2 linked regions of the Salinarimonas sp. genome follow. The protein of the gene in region 1 interacts with the protein of each later gene in a pairwise test. Links are inferred from orthologs where the notes say so. Each region holds a gene or a part of one and is shown in the gene's direction. Other genes may lie near its edges.

Region 1 (4,761 bases):
CCGTCATGGCGGGGACGAGGTGGTAGGACTGGAAGACGATGCCGATGGCGCGCCGGCGCAGCTGCGTGCGGGCGCGCTCGTCCGCCTCCTCCAGCGCGTGGCCGAGCACCCGGGCGCGCCCGCCGGTGGGCCGCTCGAGCCCGCCCATCACCGCGATCAGCGAGGACTTGCCGGAGCCCGACGGGCCCATCACCGCGAGCGCCTCGCCGGGGGAGAGAGTGAGGTCGAGCCCGCGCAGGACGGCGACCTCGCCCTCCGGCGAGGGGTAGGAGAGCGTCAGGTCGGAGAGGGCGACGAGGGGATCGGCATGCGGCATCGAGTTTTCCTTCGCCGCGAAAGCTAGCGCATCCGCGGGGGAAGGCGAGGGCGCGCCGGAACCGTGCGAAGGAACCGCGGGCGCGCCGACGCGTCGTCGAGGCGACCCCGCCCTGCGAAGGAGCCTGCCCATGACCCCGCGCGCCGTCCTCTCCACCGCCCTCGCGCTCGCCTTCGTGGGCCCGCCCGCCCTCGCGCAGCAGCAATCCGGCGCGGCGGCGACCCCCACGCCGATGCCCCGCCCCGACGGCATGGCGGAGGCCGCGACGGCCCTGCGCGACGCGGCCGAGAACGCGCTCCTCGTGCGCGACCTCCTCGGCAAGGAGGTGGCGGATCCGAGCGGCGGGAGCGTCGGCACCATCGCGAATCTCGCGGTGATCCCCGGCGGGCGCATCGTCGCCGCGATCCTCGAGACGCCGGACGGGACCCGCGTGCCCGTGCCCTTCGCGGCGGTGAAGGTCGCGGCGAAGGCCTCGACCGTGTCGCTGACGAAGCCGCTCTCGGAGCTGCAGGCCGGAGACGCCTACGGCGCGCTGGAGGACGCGGCGGCGCAGCTGGGGCTGTGAGGGCGCACGTCCCCTCTTGAAACCCCACGAAAACCCCGCTAAGCGGGCGCCCAAACCGCCCGTAGCCGGCGCGCGTCCGCGCGCATACCGGGCACGGACCACGCCCGAGGCCGCGCGGCGCGCGTGCGCAGGGCACAAGCGAGCGCGCCCAACCGAGCGCACGACGTCAGGAAGCGAGCGATGGCTAAGGCAAAATTCGAGCGTACGAAGCCGCACTGCAACATCGGGACGATCGGCCACGTCGATCACGGCAAGACGTCCCTGACGGCTGCGATCACGAAGGTGCTGGCTGAGACCGGCGGGGCGACGTTCACGGCCTACGACGCGATCGACAAGGCTCCCGAGGAGAAGGCGCGCGGGATCACGATCTCGACGGCGCACGTCGAGTACGAGACGACGAACCGTCACTACGCGCACGTCGACTGCCCCGGGCACGCGGACTACGTGAAGAACATGATCACGGGCGCGGCGCAGATGGACGGCGCGATCCTGGTCGTGTCGGCGGCCGACGGCCCGATGCCGCAGACGCGCGAGCACATCCTGCTGGCGCGCCAGGTCGGCGTGCCGGCTCTGGTCGTGTTCATGAACAAGGTCGACATGGTCGACGATCCGGAGCTGCTCGAGCTCGTCGAGCTCGAGATCCGCGAGCTCCTGTCGAAGTACGACTTCCCCGGCGACGACATCCCGATCACCAAGGGCTCTGCCCTGATGGCGCTCGAGGACAAGTCCCCCGAGATCGGCAAGCAGGCGATCCTCGCGCTGATGGCGACGGTGGACGAGTACATCCCGACGCCGGAGCGCCCGATCGACCAGCCGTTCCTGATGCCGATCGAGGACGTGTTCTCGATCTCGGGCCGCGGCACGGTGGTGACGGGCCGCGTCGAGCGCGGGATCATCAAGGTGGGCGAGGAAGTCGAGATCGTCGGCATCCGCGACACCGTCAAGACGACCGTCACGGGCGTCGAGATGTTCCGCAAGCTGCTCGATCAGGGCCAGGCGGGCGACAACGTCGGCGTCCTGCTGCGCGGCACCAAGCGCGAGGACGTGGAGCGCGGCCAGGTCGTGTGCAAGCCGGGTTCGGTGAAGCCGCACAAGAAGTTCAAGGCCGAGGCCTACATCCTCACCAAGGAGGAGGGCGGGCGCCACACGCCGTTCTTCAACAACTACCGTCCGCAGTTCTACTTCCGCACGACGGACGTGACCGGGATGGTGAAGCTGCCCGAGGGCACCGAGATGGTGATGCCGGGCGACAACGTCGCCATGGAGGTCGAGCTGATCGCGCCGATCGCCATGGAGGAGAAGCTGCGCTTCGCCATCCGCGAGGGCGGCCGCACCGTCGGCGCCGGCGTCGTCGCGGCGGTCCTGGACTGAGGGATCTCGCGCCCCCCGAAAAAACGCGGGGCGGGCTTCACAAGCCGATTGTCTTCCGGGAGGCGATGCGCTAACCATCGCCTCCCGGCCCCGGAAGACCCAGAACACGGCGCTTCCGGACCGCCGTAGGAGTGTAGCTCAACTGGTCAGAGCACCGGTCTCCAAAACCGGGGGTTGGGGGTTCGAGTCCCTCCACTCCTGCCAACCGGCAGGGAATCGACGGCAGGATCAGGCGCGGGCTCGGGGACGAGCGCCGCGCTTTTCGTTTCCCGCTCACGCCGCCGCCGCCATCTTCCCGCAGGGGAGGCGGGCCGCGTGAGCGGCCCGGAGGGGCGGTCGTTTCGCGAGGGGCAAACGTCCCTTGATTAATCGCGGCGGCGTCTCTATTACACGGTCTCCGGTTCGGCCGGCGCGCCCCCCGCGGCGCTCCCGGACCGCCGTAGCCGACAGGTTTCTCCAGCCCTCCCGCCGATCTTCGCGATGCGCGACGGCCGGCGGCGGGGCGATTTGGCGTGAAGCGAAAGATGGCCAAGGGCAAGACCACACCGTTCGAGTTCCTCCAGCAGGTGCGCCAGGAAGGGTCCAAGGTGACCTGGCCGACGCGCAAGGAGACGATGGTGACGACCGGCATGGTCTTCGTCATGGTGCTTCTCGCGGCGCTCTTCTTCCTCGTCGTCGACCAGATCCTGCGCTTCGGCGTCGGCCTGGTCCTCGGTCTCGGCGGCTGAGGGGAGGGGAGAGCATGGCCAAGCGCTGGTACATCGTCCACGCCTACTCGAACTTCGAGAACAAGGTCGCGCAGTCGCTCAAGGACCAGGCCGAGCAGCGCAATCTCTCGGAGATGTTCGAGGAGATCCTCGTCCCGACCGAGAAGGTCGTCGAGGTGCGCCGCGGCCGCAAGGTCGACGCCGAGCGCAAGTTCTTCCCGGGCTACGTGCTCGTGAAGTGCGAGATGACGGACGAGGTCTATCACCTCATCAAGAACACCCCCAAGGTCACGGGCTTCCTCGGCGCCGACAAGGCGAAGCCGATGCCGATCCCGGACCACGAGGCGGAGCGGATCAAGGGCCAGGTGGCGGAGGGCGTCGAGCGCCCCAAGCCCTCGGTCTCCTTCGAGGTCGGCGAGACGGTGCGCGTTTCCGACGGCCCCTTCGCCTCCTTCAACGGCGTCGTCGAGGAAGTCGACGAGGGCCGCTCGCGGGTGAAGGTCGCCGTGTCGATCTTCGGCCGCGCCACCCCGGTGGAGCTGGAATACGGCCAGGTCGAGAAGGTCTGAGGACCGCTCGACCCGGACGCATCGCGCCGGCGCCTCCCGCGCCGGCGTGAACGACGCGCGGGAGGCCTGCCCGGACGCCATCCGGGCCTCGACCGGCCGCACCGCGCCCTGCAACCCTCCGCCCCCGGCCGGCAGCCGGCGGCGGACGCTACGGACGCAGTCTCATGGCGAAGAAGATCACGGGCTACATCAAGCTCCAGGTCCCGGCCGGGGCGGCCAACCCCTCCCCGCCGATCGGCCCGGCGCTCGGCCAGCGCGGCCTCAACATCATGGAATTCTGCAAGGCCTTCAACGCGAAGACCGGGCAGATGGAGAAGGGCACCCCGATCCCGGTGATCATCACCGCGTATCAGGATCGCTCCTTCACCTTCGAGATGAAGCAGCCGCCGGTCACCTACTGGCTGAAGAAGGCCTCCGGCGTGCAGAAGGGCGCGACGGCTCCCGGCAAGGGCGGCCCGGTGGGCAAGGTCACCGCCGAGCAGATTCGCGAGATCGCCGAGAAGAAGATGGTCGATCTCAACTGCGATTCGATCGAGGCGGCCGCCGCCATGATCGAGGGCTCGGCCCGTTCGATGGGCCTCGAGGTCGTGGGCTGAGGAGGACGAGATGGCCAAGGCTGGAAAGCGTATCCGCGCCGCCCGCGAGGGCATCGACCCGACGAAGCTGTACGGGCTCGACGAGGCGATCGCGCTCCTCAAGGAGCGCTCGAAGGTGAAGTTCGACGAGACGCTCGAGATCGCGATGAACCTCGGCGTCGACCCCCGCCACGCCGACCAGATGGTCCGCGGCGTCTGCAACCTGCCCAACGGCTCGGGCCGCACGGTCCGCGTCGCGGTGTTCGCGCGCGGCGCCAAGCAGGACGAGGCGAAGGCGGCCGGCGCCGACGTCGTCGGCGCGGAGGATCTCGTCGAGCAGATCCAGGGCGGCACGATCGACTTCGATCGCTGCATCGCGACGCCCGACATGATGCCGCTCGTCGGCCGTCTGGGCAAGGTGCTGGGCCCGCGCGGCCTGATGCCGAACCCGAAGGTCGGCACCGTCACCATGGACGTGAAGGGCGCCGTCGAGGCCGCCAAGGGCGGCGCCGTCGAGTTCCGCGTCGAGAAGGCCGGCATCGTGCACGGCGGCGTCGGCAAGCTCTCGTTCGAGCCGGCCAAGCTCGCCGAGAACGTCAAGGCCTTCGCCGACGCGGTGATCAAGGCGAAGCCGTCGGGCGCCAAGGGCACCTACGTG
Region 2 (4,718 bases), 3.5 Mb from region 1 along the record:
GAAGGCCTGTGGACGCTCTTGCGGCTCCGCTCTTCCCGCGTCCAGCAGAAACAGGATTCGATTCTAGTTCGATTTTCTGATTTGAGAGGCAGTGGGGAGGACGGCGAATGACCGAGCGAACGTCGCGCAAGCTGATGCGGGTCCTGGACGGCGAGGCGGTGTGGCCGCAGCCGATCTGGCTGATGCGCCAGGCCGGGCGCTATCTGCCGGAATATCGGGAAACGCGCGGCCGGGCCGGCGGGTTCCTGGAGCTCTGCTACAACCCGGATTTCGCGGTGGAGGTCACCCTCCAGCCGATCCGGCGCTTCGGCTTCGACGCCTCGATCCTGTTCTCGGACATCCTCGTCGTCCCGCACGCGCTCGGCCAGAAGGTCTGGTTCGAGGAGGGCGAGGGCCCGCGCCTCGCGCCGATCGCCACGCTCGACGACGTGAAGCGTCTCGGCGCCGACAAGGATCCGCTCGAGCACCTCGCGCCGGTCATCGAGACCGTGCGCCGGCTGCGCGCCGAGCTGCCCTCCGAGACGACGCTGCTCGGCTTCTGCGGCGCGCCCTGGACGCTCGCGAGCTACATGATCGCCGGGCGCTCGACGCCCGAGCAGGCGCCGCTGCGGCTCGCCGTCTATCGCGACCCCGCTTTCGTGATCGGGCTGATCGAGAGGCTCGTCGAGACCTCGATCCGCTACCTCGTCGCGCAGATCGACGCCGGCGCGGACGCGGTGCAGATCTTCGAGAGCATGGGCACGAGCCTGCCTCCTTCCCTCGTCGAGACGGTCTCCCTCGGCCCGCTGCGGCGGATCGTGGAGGGGGTGAAGGCCGAGCGTCCCCAGGCCCGAATCATCGTCTTCGTGCGCGGCGGCGGGCACCTGCATCGCCTGGCCGCCGCCGGCTTCGCGGACGCGGTGGGCGTCGACTGGCAGACGGACATCGCCGCCGCCGTCGCGCGGCTGCCGGAAGGGCTGCCGTCCCAGGGCAATCTCGACCCGCTCGCCCTCGTCGCCGGCGGCCGGGCTCTGGAGGAGGGGATCGACGCGATCCTCGCCGCGACCCGCGGGCGGCCGCACGTGTTCAATCTCGGCCACGGGATCGAGAAGGAAACGCCCATCGCCCATGTCGAGGCGATGATCGCGCGGGTGCGGGGAGCGTGACCACGTTGTTCGACGGGTATCTCTGGCTCAAGAGCCTGCACGTCATCGCCATCATCGCCTGGATGGCGGGCCTTCTCTACCTGCCGCGGCTGTTCGTCTACCACACGAGCGCCGAGGCGGGCTCGCAGCAGAGCGAGACCTTCAAGGTGATGGAGCGGCGGCTGCTCAAGGCGATCACGACGCCGGCGATGATCGTCTCGGTGGCGACGGGGCTCTGGCTCGGCTTTCTCGGCGGTTGGTGGAGCCAGGGCTGGCTGCACTTCAAGCTGCTGCTCGTCCTCGGCCTCCTTATTTCGCATCACCTGATGGCGCGCTACGTGAAGGCCTTCGCCGGGGACGCGAACGCCAAATCGTCCACGTACTACAGGGCCTTCAACGAGGCGCCGACCCTGCTCATGATCGGCATCGTCGTCCTCGTGATCGTGAAACCAATTTTCTGGTGAGCGCGTTTGGGGGTTGAGCGGGGTGCGAAAACGCGATAAGCAGCACCTTACCCTCCCTCTCACGACAGGTCGCGCTTTCGGTCAGGCGAACGAGGACCCGGCACAGCCCCGGCTCTCGACCTCGAAGCGACGTACGCGCCACGGCCTGTCGACCCCCGCCTCCGAGCGAACGTCCTCCCGGCGAACGGCCCATGATCGAAGACGATATCCTGAACGCCCCCATTCGAGAGAATTCTCCCGCTGATCCCGCCATGCGGGAGATCAAGCTGCAGGACCTCAAGTCCAAGACGGCGACCGAGCTGACGACCTTCGCGGAGGAGCTCGAGGTCGAGAACGCCAGCACCATGCGCAAGCAGGAGCTGATGTTCGCGATCCTCAAGCAGCTCGCCACCCGCGACGTCGAAATCATCGGCGAGGGGGTGGTCGAGGTGCTGCAGGACGGCTTCGGCTTCCTGCGCTCGTCGGATTCGAACTACCTGCCGGGCCCGGACGACATCTACATCTCGCCCTCGCAGATCCGCCGCTTCGGCCTGCGCACGGGCGACACGGTGGAGGGGCCGATCCGGGGGCCGAAGGAGGGCGAGCGCTATTTCGCCCTGCTCAAGGTCAACACGGTCAATTTCGAGGATCCCGAGAAGATCCGCCACAAGGTCCACTTCGACAACCTGACGCCGCTCTATCCGACCGAGCGTCTCAAGCTCGAGCAGCAGGACCCGACCCGCAAGGACTACTCGGCGCGGATCATCGACATCGTCTCGCCGATCGGCAAGGGCCAGCGCGGCCTCATCGTCGCCCCGCCGCGCACCGGCAAGACCGTGCTGATGCAGAACATCGCGCAGTCGATCACCACGAATCACCCGGAGTGCTACCTCATCGTGCTGCTCATCGACGAGCGGCCGGAGGAGGTCACGGACATGCAGCGCTCGGTGAAGGGCGAGGTGATCTCCTCGACCTTCGACGAGCCGGCGGTGCGCCACGTCCAGGTGGCGGAGATGGTGATCGAGAAGGCCAAGCGCCTGGTCGAGCACGGCCGCGACGTGGTCATCCTGCTCGATTCGATCACCCGTCTCGGCCGCGCCTACAACACGGTGGTGCCGTCCTCGGGCAAGGTGCTGACCGGCGGCGTCGACGCCAACGCGCTCCAGCGCCCCAAGCGCTTCTTCGGCGCGGCGCGAAACATCGAGGAAGGCGGCTCGCTGACCATCATCGCCACCGCGCTGATCGACACCGGCTCGCGCATGGACGAGGTGATCTTCGAGGAGTTCAAGGGCACCGGCAATTCCGAGATCATCCTCGACCGCAAGGTGGCCGACAAGCGCACCTTCCCGGCCCTCGACATCACCCGCTCGGGCACGCGCAAGGAGGAGCTCTTGGTTCCGCCGGACGTGCTCAAGAAGATGTACGTGCTGCGCCGCATCCTCAACCCGATGGGCACGGTGGACGCGATCGAGTTCCTGCTCGACAAGCTGCGCGCCACGAAGTCGAACGGCGAGTTCTTCGATTCGATGAACACGTGATCGCGGCGCCTGCGCGTCCCGACGAGAAAGCCGCCCTCCTGGGCGGCTTTGTCGCGTCGGGTCACCGATTCCGCATTTCCCGCGCGCGCAGGGCGACCTCTTCCGGCGTCCGGGCCGGGAGCGAGCAGCGGGCGCCGGCGCAGAGGATCGCCTGGGTCGCGTCGGAGAGGGCGGAGCGGGCCGGGTGGTCGGCCGCGAGGCTCTCCGGGTCTGCGACGACGGTGCGGCCGAGATAGGGCAGGCGCAGGGCCGCCCGTGCGAGGCCCTCGCGGTCGGGCCCGGTGGCGACCACCGACAGTCCCGTCAGGTGGAGATCGAGGGCATTGAGCAGCGAGGCGTGGCCGATGGGCGCGGCGCGGGCGGCGCCTGTGGCCCGCGCGAGGAAGGCCTCCGCGCGCTCCCGGTCTTCCGCCGCGCCGGTGATCTGCGCCAGCCGAACCAGGCTCTCGGCGTAGAGCCCGTTGGCGTTGGGGGTCGCCTCGTCGGCGAGCGGCTGCGGGCGCAGCGCCAGCGCCGAGTCGGTCGCGGAGGCGGCGGTCATGGCGAGGAGGCCGGTCTCGGCCACGCGATACTCGGCCTCGAGCGCGTCCCGCCAGTTCCGCGCCTGCGCGAGATACGCGCCCTCCCCCGTCGCCTCGTGCAGGACGAGTGCGGCGCGCATCATCGCGGCGTGATCCGTGGCGAAGCCCGGATGGACGAGCCGGCCGGCGCGCCAGGCGTGACCGAGAAGGCCGTCGCGGCTCATCGCGCCCGCGACGAAGCCGAAGGCCGCGCGCGCCCGCTCGATCCAGCCGGGCGCGTCCATGAGGATGCCCGCCCGGACGAGCGCGGCGATGGCGAGCCCGTTCCAGTCCGCCAGAACCTTGTCGTCGAGCCCCGGCCGCACCCGCGTCTCGCGCCGGGCGAGGAGCGCCTCGCGCATCGTCTCGAGGCGGTGGGCGGTCTGCGGGTCCGGATCGGGCGTGTCGAGCCGGTTGGGAATCGCGACGCCCTCCCAGTTGCCCTGCGGCGTCACGTCGTAATGGCGGGCGAACAGGGCCGCGTCCGGCTCGCCCAGAACCTCGCGGATCTCGTCCAGCCGCCAGACGGTGAACTTCCCCTCCTCGCCCTCCGAATCGGCGTCGAGGCTGGCGGCGAAGGCGCCCTCGGGCGTCGTCATCTCGCGGGCGAGCCAGGCGACGATCCCGCGAGCGGACGTCTCGAAGAGCTCCCGACGGACGGGATCCTGCTCCTCGGACGCGGCCAGCGCATAGAGCTCGAGCAGCTGGGCGTTGTCGTAGAGCATCTTCTCGAAATGCGGGACGAGCCAGCGCTCGTCGACGGAATAGCGCGCGAAGCCGCCACCGAGATGATCGCGGATGCCGCCGCGCGCCATGCGCTCCAGCTGGCGAACCGCCTCCCGCTTCGCCTGCGCGTGACCCTGCCGGCGCGCGAAGCGGTCGAGCATCTCGAGGATTGTCGGGTTGGGAAACTTGGGCGCGCCCTTCAGCCCGCCGTCGACCGGATCGAAGGCCTGGACGAGCCGCGCGCCGAGGAGGTCGAGCTCGGCCACGCCCATCCCAGGCGCGTCCTCGGCGGCCTGCGCGTCCGCCAGCGCCTGCGCGATCGCCTCG

What was found.
Region 2: the proteins of nusG (region 1) and rho interact in binary tests that used the Escherichia coli proteins (3 or more experiments, as listed by UniProt). The link is inferred for Salinarimonas sp. from one-to-one orthologs.

Annotation. Positions count from the first base shown.
Region 1 is NZ_CP157794.1:1,708,646-1,713,406, forward strand. What follows is about bases 1,764-4,761. They hold nusG (transcription termination/antitermination protein NusG), read left to right. Parts: upstream 1,764-2,994; coding sequence 2,995-3,528; downstream 3,529-4,761. Other genes in these bases: tuf (elongation factor Tu), read left to right, coding at 1,764-2,252; secE (preprotein translocase subunit SecE), read left to right, coding at 2,777-2,980; rplK (50S ribosomal protein L11), read left to right, coding at 3,693-4,124; rplA (50S ribosomal protein L1), read left to right, coding at 4,135-4,761. Outside these bases: ABL310_RS07910 (ABC transporter ATP-binding protein), read right to left, coding at 1-316; ABL310_RS07915 (PRC-barrel domain-containing protein), read left to right, coding at 447-881; more of tuf, read left to right, coding at 1,062-1,763. UniProt on the Escherichia coli protein: Part of the processive rRNA transcription and antitermination complex (rrnTAC). The complex forms an RNA-chaperone ring around the RNA exit tunnel of RNA polymerase (RNAP).
Region 2 is NZ_CP157794.1:5,160,248-5,164,965, reverse strand. The notes cover bases 1,018-3,972. They hold rho (transcription termination factor Rho), read left to right. Parts: upstream 1,018-1,839; coding sequence 1,840-3,105; downstream 3,106-3,972. Other genes in these bases: ABL310_RS23980 (thioredoxin domain-containing protein), read right to left, coding at 3,167-3,972; hemJ (protoporphyrinogen oxidase HemJ), read left to right, coding at 1,142-1,588; hemE (uroporphyrinogen decarboxylase), read left to right, coding at 1,018-1,145. In the rest of the region: more of hemE, read left to right, coding at 108-1,017; more of ABL310_RS23980, read right to left, coding at 3,973-4,718. UniProt on the Escherichia coli protein: Facilitates transcription termination by a mechanism that involves Rho binding to the nascent RNA, activation of Rho's RNA-dependent ATPase activity, and release of the mRNA from the DNA template.